Regions from separate parts of the Bacillus sp. S10(2024) genome, predicted to be linked through region 3. Evidence: riboswitches for the same ligand, from Rfam matches in the RefSeq annotation. Region 3 holds a riboswitch; each other region holds the start of a gene.
What was found. A riboswitch is a leader RNA that binds a small molecule or an ion and turns the genes downstream of it on or off. The one in region 3 is predicted to bind thiamine pyrophosphate.
Positions count from the first base shown of each region.

Region 1 (6,801 bases), 420 kb from region 3:
GTTGCAACTGATGCAATAAACGGTAAGTTACGATATTTCTCAGCACAGTCAATGCCGTAACCAACGATAAATTCATCTGGGATTACGAAGCCAACATATTCCGCTGTTAAGTCAACTTTACGGCGTTCTGGTTTATCAAGAAGCGTACAGAATTTTAACGTTTTTGGTTTATGCATTAAGAAATGGTCTTTTAAGAAGTGAAGTGTTAAACCAGAATCGATAATATCTTCTACTACGATTACGTTTTTACCAGTAATATTTACATCGATATCTTTTAATAATTTTACTTTTCCAGTTGTTGTTGTTTGGTTTCCATAGCTAGATGCCGAAATGAAGTCAATTGTTACATCATTTTTAATATGGCGAATTAAATCTGCTGCAAATACGAAAGAACCTTTTAACACAGCAATAACAAAAATTTCTTCTCCTTCAAAATCACGTTCGATTTGCAGCGCTAATTCTTTTACTTTTTCTTGCAGCTGTTCTTGTGAGATTAAAGTGTCTTTTATTTGAATATCCATCGAAAGCCTCCTACGTTGTAAAACTTATGAACAGTTTGACTGTAAAGGATTGAGGTGGAAAAGTCAAAAAAGAGTACTTACTTTAAATAGAATACACATAATATTAAGAATATAATAGAGTAAAAAGGCAGGTGGACTATGCGGAAACTTCTAGTGACTCTTGTTCATATTTGTTTGCTTCTAGTGACATTTACTCTGTTAGTATGTTTACCAACATTATTTGTAGATGGAAGAGATGTTGGATTTCATGTGAAACCGTTCCTCTCGCAAATTATAAATGTTTTCTCTTCGATATTGCACCCTGCGCAGTTAAAGATGACAATTGGAACGCAAGTACGAGCCATTCCAGATAATGTAGAAGTATTTGTGATGCAGAAAAGGGAATACCCGCTCTTTCCTGTTGTAATAAAGCCTTATATATATTCGATTGGGCTTATTTTCGGCGCATTCGTTGTATCTGTTTTGTTTGCAGTTATCAGTAGTGTAGGAGTTGCTATGCTACCAAGAAACATTCGTATAATAATAGAAGGGTTTGTATCCATTTTGAAGACAGTTCCGGATGTCTTTTTTATTTTCTTTATTCAGCTTCTTATTATAAGTGTGTATCGAAATATAGACTTTTTAGCATTAAATCCAATTTCTACAGAACAAAATCCATCCATCGTACTACCAATCCTCATTCTATCTGTTTTACCGACTATCTCATTATTTCAACTGCAACTATTACTTATCGGCGAGGAACGAAAGCAAGAGTATGTTACCTTCGCAAAGGCACGAGGTTTTAGTGAAATGTATATTTTGTGTAGACATATTTTTCGGAATGTTATCGTTTCTGTTATGAATCACGTGCAATATATATTGTTAATTCTCGTGACAAACTTGTTCATTTTTGAATATCTGTTTCATGCAAATGGGATATTGTCCATTATAATGAGTGGTCAAGATCCAGCGGTCATTGTGTATTTGCTTTTGCTTTTTATCGTACCTATTTATGGAGTCGTTCTATTTCTACAATGGCGAAAGGAGAAATTGTATGCGTAGGCACTTCCATATTATATTTGTTACCATTGTTTTTCTTTTGCTTCTTATCAGTTTTTTTCTGCCATATGTAAAGCATGAACCTGCAGTGAAGCAATATCGTTATGATGAAAATGACACACTTGTAGAAGCTGCACCATTTTCTCCATCTCGTGAGTATTGGTTCGGAACAGATCGAAGAGGGGAAGATTTATTTTATAAGGTAATGGACGGGGCAAAATACACGATTTTAATTGCACTATTTGTTGCCGTCGTAAGAGTTATTGTATCGCTGTGCATTGGTTTTTTTATGAGTCATGTGAAGCGAAAATTAATTTTCTTCCATCACTTTTTGATGAATTTGCAACTATTTCCGCAAACAATCTTTTGTTTTTTCTTACTCACTCCTTTTGTCATATATGAAATACGGACGGAGCAGGTTGTTACAAATGTCCAATTATTATATATACAAATTGCCGTGTTCATTCTCGTTGCCCTTCCGAGTTTAACGCGATTATTTCAGCAAGAAGTTCAGCAGATTTGGCAGAAGGATTATGTGCAAAGCTCATTCTTATTGGGAGGAAGTAAAGGGCATGTATTTCGAACGCATATGATTAAGGCACTAAGCCCACAAATTATCTTTCAAGTGGGAGAACAAATGGTACAAGTGCTCCTTCTTATGTTGCATTTGTCTATTTTTAAGTTGTTTCTTGGAGGAACGAAGATTGTTTCCGGACAAACGCACGACCAATTTAACTTGTATTTTCCATATTTAAATGAGTGGTCGAATTTGATTAGTTATTATTATGTAGAGCTCATGATTGAACCGAGAATTATTATGATTCCAGTTCTGTTTTATATGATTTTATTATTTTGTATGACGAAAATTGTGAATGGGTATAAGGAATTGCAGTTTGAGAAAGATTGTAAATGAAATTTTTATATTTATATATTTTTATTTGATATTATAATTCTTACAAAAATGTAAGGTTCTTTGTAAGGTTAATCGATAGTTAAGCAACGTTATTTTGAATAAACTTATCTATGTAAGGCACACACATTTTAGGGAAATAAGACGTTAGGTACTACAACTGAAGGGAGAAAGAGAATGGAGAAGCGCTCAGAGGCTCTTGCTTTATTATTAGAGAATGACGCAATTATGTTAGCTAATAATAAGGATTGTACAACTGTCATTGATCGGCGAGAAATACCAGTAGATTCACGCGATAAAATAGTATGGTACAAATGGAATGAGAACTACAAAGAGAACATAAATGAGCAATATCACATAGGGTATGATGTGCATAGAGTTGTTTTATGGAATGAGATGAAATCTTGGATTCATAAGCAAAACGGTAAGAATAATTTTGAGAGCAGCTGCGCACTCCATTCTCAAACTCCCGAAATCGTAAGAAAAAGAGAATCACATTAGGAAAATAACTTGGAATACTGAGGTAAAAAAAGATTGCTGTTTAAGCAATCTTTTTTCTGTTTGTATGATGTGCATTCGAGCTTGTAAATAAGCGCGGTGCTGTTGTAAATAGAACGACAAGTAGAACCGCACACATTGCGAAAGAACCAATCATTGTGATGCCGTTATAGATAAAGGAATATAAAACAGCTGATTGTCCTTTTGGTGCATATTGTCCAAAGAAGATTACGCCGGCAATGAAGTGCCAAAAGTAACGAGCTAAGCTGCCGATAAACGTAGCAATAATGATATACATAGTTGCTTTTGCTTTTTGTTTATTGGCGATTGCTTGTTGAATTGGTGCATGAAATAATCCAGCAAAGCCAATAAAGGCAAAGGCGATGAAGTATTCAATAAACGCTTGTACCGGTGTAAAAATAGCTGCATCTGCTGCGACAATTTGTAATAATCCCCAAACGAGACCACTTAAGAAACTCGCTTTAAATCCCCAGCGGTAAGCAACAATAAAAATTGGAATCATAGCAAATGAGATAGAACCGCCTGTTGGAAGTTTAATAGAGAGCGGCAAAATGTCGATAACTAACGCAAATGCTGCGAGAATCGCTGCCTCTATCATTGCTTGTAAATTTGTGTTACGCATGTAAAAATCCCCCTACATCCAAGTTACAAAAGAAGAATCCTTATCATAGGGGGATGAAAATACACAAATTGAAAATCACTACTTATGTATATACGTCTGCACAATTCCTACGTTAGCATTAACTAACAGGTTCTAAGGGTCGGAACAAAGTATTCCCTCTCAGCAACGCGGCTCCCCCTGTGACAACGAGATTCTTAGATTGTTACTATTATTGTAATAACAATGGATAAGAATGGCAAATGAAAATATAATACCTTTTCTTTTTAGGAAGGGCGAGAGGGATGGGCTGTGCGTAGAAGTAGTCAGTTCTTTATTTTTCCACGTGCGAGGTTTAAAAAAGGTAGAAAGCGAGATCGGGTCAGACCTTATTCAATATAACAACAATTTTTATGTTAAATAAGCTGAAATTGTACAAAAAATAGTAATAAATTCACAGCATATTGTATAGTGTTTTTTCAGAGAGTCATGTTATAATTGATATTGATAATAATTATCGTTATCTTTTGAGGGGGATAATTTGATGAATTTAGTTGATATGAGTATAGATGAAAAAGTACGTGTGAAAGATTTACAATCTCTTGATAAATTATTAAAACGTCGCTTAGCTTCATTTGGATTTTCTGAAGGATGCGAGCTTTGTATAAAACAAAAAGCAATGCTTAATGGTCCATGTACATTAGAATGCCGTGGGCAATTAATCTCTATTCGTCATTGTGATGCGAAAATGATAAAGGTGGAATTAACGTGAACAAGGTTGCTTTGCTAGGAAATCCGAATACGGGAAAAACATCATTGTTTAATGCGCTTACTGGTTCTTATGAATATGTTGGCAACTGGAGCGGAGTAACCGTAGAAAAAAAGATTGGTAAGTTAAAAGATAAGCAAGGAATGTTAATAGATTTACCAGGTATATACGATTTAAATCCTGTATCCCGTGATGAAGGGGTTGTTACGCAGTTTTTATTAACAGAAGAATTTCATCATATGTTAAATATTGTGGACTCTTCACAATTTGAACGTAATATGCATTTAACATTACAATTGTTGGAATTTGGAAAACCACTTTCTATTGGTTTAAATATGATTGATGTGGCAAAACAACGCGGGATTGTGATTGATGTAAAGAAGTTATCTGAAATGCTAGGTGTAACAGTGATTCCCGTTATAGCAAGAAGTGGAAAAGGCTGTGAGGAATTATTGGCTGCTCTTCATGAAAGCGATAAGGCGGAGCAGAAACCGTTTATTCTTTCGTATGGTAAAGCGGTAGAGACAGGAATCCAGCGCGTTATGGAGAAATTGCAGCGAGAAAATGATGATCATGCAAGATGGCTTGCGCTTCAATTTTTAGGAAATAACGAAGTGGTAGAGAAAGAACTTACCAAGTCGCATGTATATAAAGAACTTGTAGCAATTCGCTCTGCATTGGAAGAAGAATTAGATGTTACGCTAGATCAGCACATATACGGGGTACGTGCAGCGTATATTGAAAAGTTGAAAACAAGTGTGATTCGTCATGAAAAAGAAGGAAGCATTCCTTTTTCGGAAAGAATTGATAAATTAATTACGCATAAAATTTTGGGGATACCGATCTTTTTAGGAATCATGTTTTTAATTTTTCAAGTTACGTTTTCGTGGATTGGAACGCCTTTATCTGATCAATTTGATGCATTTGTCGGTGGTCCACTTACAGATTGGGTAACAGCAGGGCTTACGAATATTGGAGCGTCTGATTTCATTCGAGCGCTCGTTACAGATGGAATTATTGCAGGAGTGGGTGCTGTATTAGTATTCGTACCGCAAATTTTCGTATTGTTCTTCTTCATTTCATTACTAGAAGATTCTGGATATATGGCGCGTATTGCCGTTGTTATGGATCGTGTGATGGAGTTTTTTGGACTAAACGGAAAAGCGTTTATTCCTATGATTATCGGTTTTGGTTGTAATGTACCAGGCATTATGGCAGCGAGAACAATTGAACAGGAAAAAGAGAGGTTGCTTACGATTTTAGTGACACCGTTTATGTCATGTTCAGCCCGTTTACCTGTATATGCATTATTTGCAGGGGTCTTTTTCCCAAATAGTCAAGCGGTTGTTGTATTTTCTTTATATCTCATTGGTGTTATTCTAGCGTTAGTCGTTACAAAAATTATGTCTATTACGGTTTTAAAAGAAGAGAAATCTATTTTCGTTATTGAACTTCCGCCTTACCGTGTGCCGCAAGTAAAAACATTATGGCGTAGTACGTGGGAAAAAGGAAAAGGATTTGTACGTAAAGCAGGTACATTTATCTTCGGTGGTTCTGTTGTGATTTGGTTATTAAACTATGCGGGCCCATCTGGATTTGGTGTAGATATGGGTGATAGTTTCTTAGCAATGATTGGTGGATTATTCGCTCCAATTCTTGCGCCGCTTGGTTTTGGAACATGGCAAGCAGCTGCATCTCTGTTAACAGGATTTTTAGCAAAAGAAGTTGTTGTTTCGACAATGGCAATTATTTATTCTGTGAAAGAAGATGTACTAGGAAACGTAATCGGTACGCATTTCACAACGTTATCAGCATATTCGTTCATGTTCTTTATTTTATTATATGTACCATGTTTAGCAACAGTTGCGGTTATCCGTCGTGAAACAGGATCTCTAAAGTGGACGATTTTCTCTGTTGTGTACCCGCTTGTGGTTGCATACGTATTAACACTAGTAATATACCAAGTCGGATCCATACTCGGATTCTAAAAGGAGATGTATCATAATGATAGTTAACATTGTAATTGGAGCTGTCATTTTTGGATATGCAGGATATACGCTAATGAACTTCGTAAAGCGAAGCAAAAAAGGGAAATGTGCAGCATGTTCCTTAAATAAATCGTGTCAGTCAAAGATTTGCAGCCCGGATATGGAGCAAGTCGTGAATAAATAGAAAAAAGCTTTGCGAATTTCGCAGAGCTTTTTTTATCTACTTTTTACAAGTTGTAGCGGGAATGTCAGATTATCGTTTGTATATTTGTAAAACAAGATGTAAGTGCATTTTATTTTTGATATAATGTACACATAGGTTTGAAATATGAATATTCTTACTGTAAAGGGAGATTTTTGGGTTTTCCAAGTACTGAATTTGAAATAGGAAGCAATTTACTTAGGAGGAATTAGAATGTCTGTATTTAAGCGATTAAGAGATTTAACGATGTCAAATG
Region 1 is NZ_JBFLUR010000002.1:4,214,737-4,221,537, forward strand. Features, by position in the region: gene hpt (hypoxanthine phosphoribosyltransferase) at 1-521, opposite strand, end outside; gene AB1280_RS21435 (ABC transporter permease subunit) at 660-1,562, shown strand; gene AB1280_RS21440 (ABC transporter permease subunit) at 1,555-2,472, shown strand; gene AB1280_RS21445 (hypothetical protein) at 2,647-2,970, shown strand; gene thiT (energy-coupled thiamine transporter ThiT) at 3,011-3,610, opposite strand; TPP riboswitch at 3,697-3,798, opposite strand; gene AB1280_RS21455 (FeoA family protein) at 4,131-4,358, shown strand; gene feoB (ferrous iron transport protein B) at 4,355-6,343, shown strand; gene AB1280_RS21465 (FeoB-associated Cys-rich membrane protein) at 6,360-6,527, shown strand; gene AB1280_RS21470 (PspA/IM30 family protein) at 6,759-6,801, shown strand, end outside.
Region 1: linked by a shared signal. The riboswitch ahead of thiT (energy-coupled thiamine transporter ThiT) and the one ahead of thiC (phosphomethylpyrimidine synthase ThiC) in region 3 are both predicted to bind thiamine pyrophosphate.

Region 2 (6,801 bases), 650 kb from region 3:
AACAGACCATTGAAAATGCTTTAAACCAAATCGATAGTGCAGCTAAAGGTATTGTAGGACTTACAGATGGTATTATTGATATTACGAATAAATTAATGAATATCCTTGATAACGGTGTAGGTGATAAAGGAACTTTAGAAGCGATGAAACAAGGGCTATACGATACCCAATCACAGCTTCAAAAGGGAATTAATCTGATTGACGGAATTATCCCTGTATTAAATAGCGCAGATAAGCTTGCTGGTGACGCAGGAAAAACAACAAATATTCCTGAGACTGTAGCGCAATTAAATGATGCAAAAGGAAAAATGCAAAAGGGCATTAATGCAACAAATAAAATGCTTGATTTCATTAATAGTGGGAAACTACCATCAAAAGAGGATATAGATGGTGTAAATGCAGCAGCTAAAGATGCATCTCAAGAAATAGGTGATATTTTAGCACGCTACGACTCTGAAATTGTCCCAAGTTTCAATGATGCAATTGTTAAAACGAAAAGAATAAACAAAAACACAGCAGATGTTTTAAACACAGCGAATGCAAAGTTGCCTGATGTGAAGAAGTTATTAGAGGATGCATCAAAAGGGTTAGTTCTTGGCAAAGACAAAGTTGAAAAAGTAAAAGCAGAGCTTCCAGAAGCTGAGAAGAAAATTAAAGAAATTGCTAATAAAATTCGCGAATTTGAATCCCAAGAAGATTTAAAAGACATCATTCGTTTATTAAAACATGATGTCGAGAAACAAAGTGATTATTTCGCAAGTCCAGTAAACTTAAAAGAGAACAAATTATATCCAATTCCAAACTACGGTTCAGCAATGTCGCCGTTCTACACAGTGTTAGCGTTATGGGTAGGGGCATTGCTCATGGTGTCATTATTAACAGTAGAAGTACATGAGGAAGATGCGGAGTATAAAAGTTATCAAATTTACTTCGGCCGTTTCTTAACATTCTTAACGGTCGGTCTTGCTCAGGCATTTATCGTAGCAATGGGAGATATGTTCATACTGGGCACTTATGTAGTTGATAAATTCTGGTTTGTCCTATTTAGCATGTTAATTGCTGGAGTGTTCGTTTGTATTGTATACTCACTTGTTTCTGTATTTGGAAACATCGGTAAATCTATGGCAATCGTGTTACTTGTACTACAAGTTGCTGGTTCAGGGGGAACATTCCCAATTCAAATGACGCCGAAGTTCTTCCAAGCACTTTATCCATTCCTGCCGTTCACGTATGCAATTCGTATTATTCGTGAGACAGTAGGCGGTATGCTTTGGGGTATTGTATGGAAAGACCTTCTCGTATTATGTATATGGGTAGTTGTCATGCTTATTATTGCCTTGGTCTTGAAAAAGCCAATTAATAAGTCGAGCGAAAAGTTTGTAGAAAATGCAAAAGGAAGTAAGATAATTCATTAATAACAAAAGGTTCCTGCCAATTGGTAGGAACCTTTTGTTTATGGAGAGTTATGTTGAATAACGTCGAGGCGCCGATATATTAGTGGGCATGGAAAAAGGAGTTGGCAAGCCAACTCCTTTTAATCAAACTTCAATTTCTTTAATGCTTCTGCTAATGCATTATTCAGAGGTTCTTCCTGCTGTTGTTGCTGTTTCATGTATTTTTGAACGGCACGTTTATCTGCTTTGTTACCTGATTCTTTTTTACGACGTTCTTGGAATGAGGAAAGCTTCTCACGATAGCCGCATTTACATGCGAAGATTTGGCCTTCTCCTTCACCGCGAAGTTCTAGTTTTTTCTTACATTGCGGGCAGCGTGCATTTGTCGTGCGGGATACATTTTTACGATGGCCGCATTCACGATCTTGGCATACAAGCATTTTTCCTTTTTTACCGTTTACTTCTAGCATTGGTTTGCCGCAGTCTGGGCAAGTTTTTGTGGAAATGTTGTCGTGCTTATATTTTTTATCGCTCGATTTAATTTCGGAAACAATTTCTTTTGTGTAGTTTTTCATTTCGGAAATAAATACTTCTTTTTTCAATTTTCCTTTCGCAATGGCCTCAAGTTTTTGCTCCCACTCAGCAGTTAGTGTAGGGGATTTTAACTCTTCTGGTGCTAAATCCAGTAATTGACGGCCTTTTGATGTAATGTGAATGTCTTTGCCACGTTTTTCAATTAAGAACGAATTGAACAATTTATCAATAATGTCAGCACGTGTAGCAACTGTACCTAGTCCGCCGGTTGATTTTAATGTGTCTGCAAGCTGTTTGTTTTGCGTGTCCATGTACTTTGTTGGATTTTCCATTGCTGAAAGTAATGTCGCTTCATTAAAACGTGCAGGTGGCTTCGTTTGACCAGCTGTCCCTGCAATTAGTTTTACGTTTAATGTATCGCCTTTTTCGATGCGAGGTAAAATTTGTTCCTTCAAGTCGTCTGCTGCATCGTCATCTTCAAAGCGATTTTCATATACTTCTTTCCAGCCAGAATTCACAATTGTTTTGCCGCGTGCGACGAAATTTTCATCACCGATCTTTGCACGTAACGTTAGTTGTTCGTATTCGAAAGCAGGGAATAAAACTGCTAAGAAACGTTTTACAACTAAATCGTAAACTTTGCGCTCCTTATCTGCGAAAGCTGAGAAGTTTACATAGCTTTCTGTTGGAATGATTGCATGGTGATCACTTACTTTACTATCATCAACAAAAGATTTAGAAGCTTTGATTGGTTTCGTTAAGACTTTATTGGCTAAAGAACGATACTCACCTACTCCGCAAGCTTTCAGACGTTCTGGAAGTGTTCCTACAATGTCAGATGAGATATAACGTGAATCTGTACGCGGATATGTTAATACTTTGTGCTGTTCATAAAGTTTCTGCATAATATTTAATGTTTCTTTTGCAGAATAACCAAAAATTTTATTTGCATCACGTTGTAACTCTGTTAAGTCATAAAGACCAGGAGCAAACGACTTCTTAGGTTTTTTCTCAATTTCTACTACAGTCGCATTTTGCTTTCCTAATTTTTTCACAATCGCATCAATTTTTTCTTTATCAAAGCTGCGGCTATTGCCTTTCCCATCTTGCCAAGTAAGCTTTAACTTCTCTGTTGTTTGTGCTTCAATACCGTAGTAGGTTTGTGCTTTGAAGTTTTTAATTTCGTCCTCACGTCCTGCAATAATCGCTACAGTAGGTGTTTGAACACGACCGCAATTTAATTGTGCATTGAATCTTGTAGTTAATGCACGTGTTGCATTAAGGCCGATATACCAGTCAGCTTCCGAACGGGCAACCGCTGAAGCGTATAAATTGTCGTACGCTTTACCTGGCTTCAAATTGGCAAAGCCATCTTTGATTGCTTTATCGGTAACAGATGAAATCCATAGACGTTTAATCGGCTTATTCATTCTAACTTTATCAATAATCCAACGAGCTACTAATTCACCTTCGCGACCAGCGTCTGTAGCTACGATAATTTCATTTACATCATTTCTAGTCAATTGACTTTTCACAGCATTAAATTGCTTGCCAGTTTGTTTAATCACCGTTAATTTTAAGCGTTCCGGCAGCATCGGAAGATCTTCTAGATTCCACTTTTTATACTTCACATCATAACTTTCTGGGTCTGCTAATGTAACGAGGTGCCCTAAAGCCCACGTAACAATATATTTACTGCCCTCAATGTAACCATTTCCTTTTTTATCGCACTTCAATACACGCGCAATATCACGTGCAACAGAAGGTTTTTCAGCAATTATTACACTTTTTGCCATATTTCAAACATCCTTTCAATTTCCGTAAGTTAACTATAGCATACATCCCCTTCGGATTCAGTTATTCCGAAGATTTGAACCATATTGTAGTTTTCATGTTTCTAAGTCGCTGCTATGCAAAACACAACATGACCGCTCCTATGCATGGCCAGGTGCTCTCACCTATCGAAAAAAGAGGTTTTTATATCTTTTTTTCAACTTGTTATTTCAATAGAAACGGAGTAGACTACTGAAGTAGATGAATAAGAAAACACATGGGAGTTTGTGGATGCAAACTGAGAGTACGGCTAATCCGTCGTTGACCATTTGAACCTGTTGGGTAATGCCAGCGTAGGGAGAGTGTAAAAAGCACATTATGAAGACACTTTGCATGCGCAAAAGTGTCTTTTTTGCTATATCTCCCGTTATAAAAAAGGAGAGATACATATGAAAATGAAAAAAATTGCACAAGTAGTTGAGACAGTACGAGAAAGAAATCCGCTTGTTCATAATATTACAAATGTCGTTGTGACAAATTTTACTGCCAATGGATTACTGGCATTAGGTACATCGCCTGTGATGGCATATGCGAAAGAAGAAGTAGCTGAAATGGCAAGTATCGCGGGAGCGCTCGTTTTAAATATGGGAACACTTCACCAAGAAGAAGTAGAGGCGATGCTTATTGCTGGAAAGTCAGCAAATACGCACAATGTACCAGTTGTATTTGATCCGGTCGGTGCTGGGGCAACTTCGTATCGAACAGAAGTGGCAAGGTATATTCCAAGTGAAGTAAAGCTAGCAATCATGCGTGGCAATGCAGCAGAAATAGCAAATGTGATTGATGAGAAATGGGAGATTAAAGGTGTTGATGCAGGGGGAGGAAATGGTGATGTTGTTTCAGTTGCGAAACAAGCAGCAGAGCAGCTAAACACAATTATCGTTATTACTGGAAAAGAAGACGTGATAACAGATGGAGAAAGAACTTTCATTCTTCGTAACGGTCATCCCATTTTAACGAAAGTAACAGGAACGGGTTGTTTATTAACATCCGTTATCGGAGCGTTTGCAGCAATCGAAAACGATTATGTAAAAGCGGCTGTTGCGGCGGTAACATTTTACGGTGTAGCGGCAGAAATTGCTGTAAGTAAAACAGCTGAACAAGGGCCGGGAAGTTTCCAAATTGAATTTTTAAATCAGTTAGCAAGCGTTAAGGCAGAAGACGTTGAACAATATGGAAATGTTGAAGAAATTCGTTAAGAAGGGATGAGGGAAATGGCACGTATTGATAAACGGCAGATGTCGGAGTTATTACAAGTGTATTTTATTATGGGAAGTAACAATTGCAGAAAAGATCCATTACAAGTTATGAAAGAAGCACTTGATGGTGGAGTTACACTTTTTCAATACCGTGAAAAAGGTGACGGAGCGTTAACGGGGGAAATCCGATATGCATTTGCAAAGCAGTTGCAATCCTTATGTAAAGAGTATCATGTTCCTTTTATTGTAAATGATGATGTGGAATTAGCACTAGCGTTAGAGGCAGATGGGGTTCATGTTGGGCAAGATGATGAAAACATTCAGATTGTACGTGAAAAAATGGGGGATAAAATCATTGGTGTGTCCGCTCATACAATAGAAGAAGCTCGTTTTGCGATTGAAAATGGTGCGGATTATTTAGGAGTAGGACCGATTTTTCAAACAACCACGAAAAAAGATGCAAAAGCGGTACAAGGAACGGCAGGATTACGTTTTTTCCGTGAAAGTGGTATTGAAATTCCGATTGTCGGTATTGGTGGGATTACCGCCTACAATGCTGCTTCTGTCGTGGAAGCCGGGGCGGATGGAGTTTCTGTGATTTCAGCAATTAGTTTAGCAGATTCCCCTTTTGATAGTACGAAAAAATTAGCGGAGTTAGTAAAAAAATAACGGGTTCATATATGAAAAGAACGATTTCTCATGTGCAGAAATGGTTCTTTTTTTGTATAAAACAAATTGTGCCGTTGAAACTAAAGTGTATGAATATACTGTTTCAGAGGCGACAACATGATTACGTTACAAAATATTATAGCAGCTCATGAAAAAATGAAGCATTAGCTTATGCACTTGATTTAAAAGAGCGAACTGGAGCGACATTTGTTCATCCATTTGATGACGTGTGATCGTTGAACAAGGAACAATTGGGCTAGAAATATTGCAGCAAGTATTACAAATTATCACCGATTTAGAAGCAAATGTTCCTCACATTCATTTAGAGAGAATTGGATCGAAAGTATTCCCAGGTTATGCACAGCTTCATCTTTCTCTTGAGACGAAAGATAAAGAGCATGTTGAGCAAGTGCAAATTGGGATGAAGAAGAGAGGATATAGTATCGAAGTTATTGATTGAGCTTTCCCCACCTACTGCTTCGCGCTTGAGGGTCCATGAATAGCGGGATAAATATTTAAACAAACGTTTGATTAAAAAGAGCTAGTCCCTGTAAAGGCTAGCTCTTTCTGAATTAAAACATCAGTGAAACGAGAAGCATTCCAATTCCAATTGATGTAATTGTTGCGACAAGATCCGGAATCATAAAGCTATGATTTAACACATATTTACGGATACGCGTTGTACCTGTACGGTCAAAGTTAATTGCCGCAACGATTGTTCCGTAGTTTGGATTGAACTCCCCCCACTTACCGGCTAACGCCACTTGAAGTGGGGGATTCCAGTACCTCTTGCTCCGATGACAACAGGTTCCGAAACCTCCTCCGTTCAACAAGAGAAGCTCTCTATACCGTCAATCCGAAGTATCTATAGATGACCCAGCTCTGCCCTTCACGCGTTTGAAGAAGGGGTCTTCTGAGATAAAATGATAAAGAAATATCCGTTTACAGCTGGAAACATCGCAATCAATAGTGCTGGTGAAATGCCAAGTGTTAATACAAGCGGTACTATCGCACCTACCGTTGCAGCTTGGCTATATAACAAGATTGATAGCACGAATAGTGCAAGTGCAAATAGCCATGGTGCAATCGTTACGAGTCCTTGAATAGAACCTTGAATCATTTGTAAGTTACCATTAAAAACGTGATTTGCCCTGTTTGTTAACATTATGTTA
Region 2 is NZ_JBFLUR010000002.1:3,144,452-3,151,252, reverse strand. Features, by position in the region: gene AB1280_RS16015 (YhgE/Pip family protein) at 1-1,415, shown strand, start outside; gene AB1280_RS16010 (DNA topoisomerase III) at 1,535-3,724, opposite strand; TPP riboswitch at 3,969-4,078, shown strand; gene thiM (hydroxyethylthiazole kinase) at 4,151-4,960, shown strand; gene thiE (thiamine phosphate synthase) at 4,976-5,629, shown strand; partial or broken gene AB1280_RS15995 (threonine ammonia-lyase) at 5,895-6,089, shown strand; gene AB1280_RS15990 (hypothetical protein) at 6,202-6,393, opposite strand; partial or broken gene AB1280_RS15985 (anaerobic C4-dicarboxylate transporter family protein) at 6,555-6,767, opposite strand.
Region 2: linked by a shared signal. The riboswitch ahead of thiM (hydroxyethylthiazole kinase) and the one ahead of thiC (phosphomethylpyrimidine synthase ThiC) in region 3 are both predicted to bind thiamine pyrophosphate.

Region 3 (6,801 bases):
ATAATAATCTCCTTTCTTGTAATTACATATGTTCCTTTTTCTCGCTTTTAAGCTGCGAAGACCAATTTCAACCAATAATATAAGCAAAATAGCGTGAAAATGACAGTTGGCGGAATGACGAGAAATGTCGCCTTCATATACGTTCCCCAGCTGATATTTACTTTTCCTTTTCTTATAATATACATCCACATTAAGGTTGCTAATGTACCAATTGGGAGTAGTAGTGAGCCCATGTCGCTACCGATGATGTTTGCAAGATAAATCGTTTTCAATGTAATCGGATCTAGTCCCATTTCGGTAAGGGCGATCGTACCAATCATTAAGGCAGGATGGTTATTAAAGATGTTAGAGAGGATAGAAAGTAAGCCGCCCATAATAAAGTCGGCATGAAATAAACTACTGGTAATAAGTGGATGAAGTTTTGCGACGAGAAATTCGGTTAAACCGATGTTATGAAGTCCATATACAATTACGTACATAGAAAATGCGAAAACTAACACATACCAGGGTGTTTTCTTAATCATGTCAATCGGTGAAATGCGTAGTTTGTACCATCTCCACCCAAGTAAAATAATAGAGCCAATGACCGCCGTGATGGCGATGGAAAATTGAAAGTACGATGCAATAAACAAGCTGATGCGAACGCATAAAACAAATAATAGAATTCCGAACATAAATTGTGTTCGCTTACGATTTGCATCTATTTGGGGCCTTGGTTGCAATGGATGAAAAGATTTTTTAACGAAATTTTCATCTAAATATATCGGTAAGACCGGGAGTGTTTTCGGTAATTGTTTATGAAAGATGAGGAATAATAGGGACGCCATAAAAAGAAGGCCTAACGTGGCAGGAACAAACATCATTGCTGTATGCATGTATAAATCCATATGGACAATTTTTAAAGCAATTAAATTTACAATATTGCTGACACCAATTGGTGCACTTGAGGCAGTGGCGATGAGTGCGCCGCTTAATAAGTAGGGTATTTTTTGATCATGTGTAAGTCGTAAATGATGTAATAAAAGCAGTAAAATAGGGGTTGTAATTAAGATGCTGCCATCATTATTAAAGAATAATGTCATGAGGAAGCAAAGAAGATTTGTATACCAAAAGAGGCGAATACCAGAGCTTTTAGCTTTTTGGGCAAGTTGAACAGCGCACCAATGAAAAAAGCCGAAACTTTCTAGAACGATCGCCATAACAATGGTCGCCATAATTGTTATGGCGGCGCCAATAATTTTTGAGCTAATATCACCCAAGTCGGCAAAAGAGACCGTGCCGCTTAAAATGACAATCATTGCCCCAACTGTTGCTGGAATTGCTTCGTTCATTCCTTTTGGTCGCCAAAAGATGATGAGCATAGTTCCGAGAAACGCGAGTATGGTTATTGTAGATTGTAGGTTTATCAACTCTTTCACTCCTGTTCTTATAGTGAAGTGTCCGTACAGAATATATTCCTACACAGGTTTATACTACATATGTATGAAGTGCGGATTCGGCTTGTACTAAGTGAAATAACTATTTTTGAGTGAAAAAGAAAAAATTAAATATCTTTGCATTTTTTAGACAATGATGTATGATAGGGTCGTAGTAAAAATTTAATCAGTGAAAAACTGGGGGTGCCCGATAGAGCTGGGCTGAGAGAGAAGCGTGTCGAAGCTTCTTAACCCTTTGGACCTGATCTGGTTCGTACCAGCGGAGGGAAGTTGTCGGCTTTACATAACAATGTCTTTATGTAGCCAGGTCCTATTCTTTATGATGGGCCTGGCTTTTTTATTTGGCATTGCTAGCCGCTAGTTCTCATCCTTGTCACAAGAAAAGTGAAGACACAGGGGAGGAAAAAGTGATGAAACAATCTGTTTCAGCTGAGCAAATTGAGTTGAAGTCAAGTTTACCGGGAAGCAAGAAGGTATATGTAGAAGGTACGCGTGAAGACATGAAAGTACCAATGCGTGAGATTGCACAAAGCGATACAAACGGTGTGCCAAACCCGGCTATTCGTGTGTATGATACGAGTGGTCCTTATACAGATCCGAATTACAAAGTGGAGTTAGAAAAGGGGATGCAGGCGCCGCGCCGCTGCTGGATTGTGGAACGAGGAGATGTAGAAGAGTATGAAGGTCGTGAAGTGAAGCCGGAAGATGATGGAGTGAAAGCAGCATCTACACATACGCCTGTATTCCCACAAATGGGACGGAAGCCACTCCGTGCAAAAGACGGGGCAAATGTTACGCAAATGCATTATGCGCGTAAAGGTATCATCACATCAGAGATGGAATATGTAGCCATTCGCGAAGGTGTGGAGCCTGAATTTGTGCGGAAGGAAATCGCTGAAGGTCGTGCTATTTTACCAGCAAATATTAATCACCCGGAAGCAGAACCGATGATTATTGGTCGTAACTTCCATGTGAAAGTAAATGCGAATATTGGGAACTCGGCTGTTTCATCATCTATTGCTGAAGAAGTTGAGAAGATGACTTGGGCAACGCGCTGGGGTGCTGATACAATTATGGACCTTTCTACTGGGAAAAATATTCATACGACACGTGAATGGATTATTCGTAACGCTCCTGTACCAGTTGGAACAGTGCCGATTTATCAAGCACTTGAAAAGGTAAACGGAATTGCGGAAGATTTAACGTGGGAAGTATACCGTGATACGCTAATTGAACAAGCGGAGCAGGGGGTAGATTACTTTACCATTCATGCTGGTGTGCTGCTTCGTTATATTCCGCTTACAGCAAAGCGTGTAACAGGAATTGTGTCACGCGGCGGCTCGATTATGGCGCAGTGGTGCCTATACCATCATCAAGAAAACTTCTTGTATACACACTTTGAAGAAATTTGTGAAATTATGAAGAAGTACGATGTTTCCTTCTCTCTTGGAGATGGATTACGCCCTGGTTCGATTGCGGATGCAAACGACGAATCTCAATTTTCTGAGCTTGAAACATTAGGAGAGCTTACAAAAATTGCTTGGAAGCATGACGTCCAAGTAATGATTGAAGGGCCAGGACATGTACCGATGCATTTAATTAAAGAGAATATGGATAAAGAGCTGGAGATTTGTCACGGTGCACCGTTTTATACGCTTGGACCATTAACGACAGACATTGCACCTGGTTATGATCATATTACTTCTGCAATCGGTGCAGCGATGATCGGCTGGTTTGGTACAGCAATGCTTTGTTATGTAACACCGAAAGAACATCTTGGCCTGCCAAACAAAGATGACGTTCGTGAAGGTGTGATTACGTATAAAATTGCTGCGCACGCTGCTGATCTTGCAAAAGGTCATAAAACAGCACATGAGCGTGATGATGCTCTTTCAAAAGCGCGCTTTGAATTTCGCTGGCGTGATCAATTTAATTTATCATTAGATCCTGAACGTGCAATGGAATATCACGATGAAACATTGCCGGCAGAAGGAGCAAAGACAGCGCATTTCTGCTCTATGTGCGGTCCGAAGTTTTGCAGTATGAGAATTTCGCATGATATTCGTGAGTATGCGAAAGAGAATGATTTAGAAACAACAGAAGCAATTGAGAAAGGTATGAAAGAAAAAGCAGAAGAGTTTAAAGAAGCGGGTAGTCAGTTATATAAATAAGTAGAAAACCTGAAATAAAAACCCTTTCTTTTTGAGGGGGGCGAGAGCGTTTGGCCGTGCATAGAATCTGCCACGTGCGATGTAAAACAAAGATAGAAGGAAGTGGAGAGCCTACTTTGTTTTGTATGCTAGGGCCTTAAATAGAAAGCGCCTTTCTAAACATCTCTTAATCTATGATTATGTGTACCTAACCTAATATAAATAATCATCCCCCTGCTGAGCGAGAGCAGGGGGATTTTGTTTCGTTTGATAAGTTAACGGGCGAAAATGAGCTGTACCCAGTAGAATAAGAGGAAGAGGGTTACGATTGTGGTGAGTGGGATAACAATTAAGGAGACGCTCAAGTAATCTTTCCATTTTACTTTAATTTTATTTTGCTTTAGGATATACATCCAAATAAGAGAAGCGAGTGTACCGATTGGTAATAACAATGATCCCATATCGCTACCAATGATGTTTGCAAGATAGATGGTTTTGAGGGTAACTGGATCTAATCCCATTTCTGTTAAGGTAATCGTTCCAATCATTAAGGCAGGATGGTTGTTAAAGATGTTTGATAGAATTGAAACGAGTCCCCCCATGGTAAAGCTAGCATATAATAAACTTTGATTGACAATCGGTTCGCATGCTTGGACAAGCCAAGCTGTTAATCCAGCATTATGAAGCCCGTAAATCATAACGTACATGGAAAAAGCGAAAATGAGAATGTGCCATGGTGTCTTTTTTAGTATATCGACTGGGTTTGTTCGTAAATAATACCATCTCCATATGAGGAGAATGAGAGAGCCAATCACGGCAACAATTTCAATCGGAATTGCAAAGAACGAGGCAACGAAAAGAAGACAACGCATAAGGAAGACAAACAGTAACACTTTTAACATAAATTTCGTGCGTTTACTTTTCGTATTAATCGAATTTTTTCCTTTTAATGGATGGAAGTGTTTTGTGAAGAAGACTTCTTCGATGTCGTAAGCGGATTTTGGTAGTTGTTTCGGTAGTTTCTTTTTCACAACTATATACATGAGCCATGACATAAAGAGAAGTCCTAATGTTGCAGGCACAAACATCATCGCTGTATGCATATAGAGCGTCATATGAACGATATTTAGTGCGATTAAATTTACAATATTACTAACGCCAATTGGAGCACTAGAAGCAGTTGCAATTAATGCGCCGCTTAATAAATATGGAATTTGTTGATGCGGTTTTAATTGAAGGTTTTTTAGAAGTAAAATTAAAATTGGTGTTGTAATTAAAATGCTACCATCGTTATTAAATAATAATGTCATAAGAAAACAGAGTAATTGGATATACCAATATAAGCGATGCCCAGAGCCTTTTGCTAAGCTTGCGAGCCTGGCTGCTGCCCAGTGAAAGAAACCAAAACTTTCTAATATAACAGCCATAACGATCGTGGCGAGGATGGTAATAGAGGCGCCGCCGATTTTACTAATGATATCGGTAATGTCACTGCGTGATACGAGGCCGGCAATAATGATAATTCCCGCTCCAATTGCAGCTGGCCATGCTTCATTTAATCCGCCTGGTCGCCAAAATATGATGGTCATGGTAAGAAGAAAAACAACAACCGTAATCCAAATTTCGATACCCATAGCTAGCCTACCCTTCTAATTTTTGAAATTTGAACAAGAGTATTTCGACTTGTCCAAGACTTTCTATTTAATCATATTCAAATTGTTAAAAGAAGGTATGAGCCATTACACTAACTATTGTAAATATGTATGTTTGATACTTTAGGGGAAAGATCTAGTATATAGGAATTTTGGAGTGAAAATAGGCACATATTCAGTATGTGCCTATTAGGTATTTATAACAGAAAAGCGAATGCGTGCATCTACCTAATTTTCTTTTGCTAGGTAAATGCGGAGTGAAATCTACTCTTTATTTTGTAGTAGATGATGTTTGACTAAGAATTTTTAATTATATAATGGACAGAACACCATTTTTTAGGTGGGCAGGAGCGAGTGGAGGTTCTGTTTTGGTTTGTGAGATGGTGTCTTTATTATTCTATGTTGAATTATGTCGTAACGTCTTTGCCCCGCTATTTGCGGGCAGTAAAGGCTGAAGAAGAGCAGGGAAGAAAACAGCCCGTAAAATCCCGATTGGTGAGGGCTAACCATCAGTGAGAAAGCGTCACTGATGGAAGTTTCACTTTAAAAATGATCGATCCTTCAAGAATAAGTTCCAGAAGAAGATGAATCCTGGTAGTAAAATTGCGATACCGATAGCATAGAGAACGAGCAGTGCATAAAATGTTTCTGTCGTTGTAAAGCTTGTGAAAACTGTCACGTCTGGATAAATAATATACGGAAGATGGGCAACGCCATAAGCGTAGCTTGCAAATCCATATTGGGCGACGACAGACAGAACTGCAATGCGCGGCCAACCTAGTATTCCTTGCCTTTTGTTCGTCCACCAAAGTGAGGAATAGCCAATGATAAAAAAGATGATTGAGATTGTAAACCATAGGAACTGTTTAATTAAACCTTCCATGAGCCAATGTGTTTCCGGTTCCATGACGACAAGTGCGATGATGGCAGTGACAAGCGTTGCAGGACCAAGTAAGATGGCATTTCGTCGATAGAGACGATATGTATCTTTAGAGCCTTGTTCGCTAGCGAAGTCAGCGAGGAAGAGTGCTGATAAAAAGAGTTCGGACGTTAAGCCAAAGAGCATGTACCAATATACAACCGGGCTTGATAATAATTTTCCATATAGTAACGTTTCTTTCCCGTTAGCAGTGGTAATGAAGGCTCCTTCTGTTACGGGGAGAACTGTAATTAGGAGAGCTGGAATCAATAGGCCAGTAATGCCTGAAATTGTGCGCAGTATACGCTCGTACTTTGGCACAGAGTAAGCGAACACCATAAAGGTACTGCGAATGGCAACGAGAATGAGAATTAAGGTAACAGGTACAAACATTGCTGTTGCAAGTGTAAAGGCGGCCTTTGGAAAGAAGCCGAGAAATGCTACAACGACAAAGACTAGAAATGTATTCGTAACTTCCCACGTTGGAGATAAGTAACGATTCGCCAGCTTTCCAGCAAGTGTTGGATGTTTTGCGTACACCATCCCCCAAAAGCCGGCTCCGAAATCAATGGAGCCTAAAATACTGTACACAAAAATGACGGCCCAGAGAATGATAATGGCGATACTTGCTTCATGCATGTGAA
Region 3 is NZ_JBFLUR010000002.1:3,792,989-3,799,789, forward strand. Features, by position in the region: gene AB1280_RS19285 (DUF2642 domain-containing protein) at 1-2, opposite strand, end outside; gene AB1280_RS19290 (arsenic transporter) at 48-1,406, opposite strand; TPP riboswitch at 1,606-1,721, shown strand; gene thiC (phosphomethylpyrimidine synthase ThiC) at 1,847-3,607, shown strand; gene AB1280_RS19300 (arsenic transporter) at 3,862-5,220, opposite strand; gene AB1280_RS19305 (cytochrome d ubiquinol oxidase subunit II) at 5,777-6,796, opposite strand; gene AB1280_RS19310 (cytochrome ubiquinol oxidase subunit I) at 6,789-6,801, opposite strand, start outside.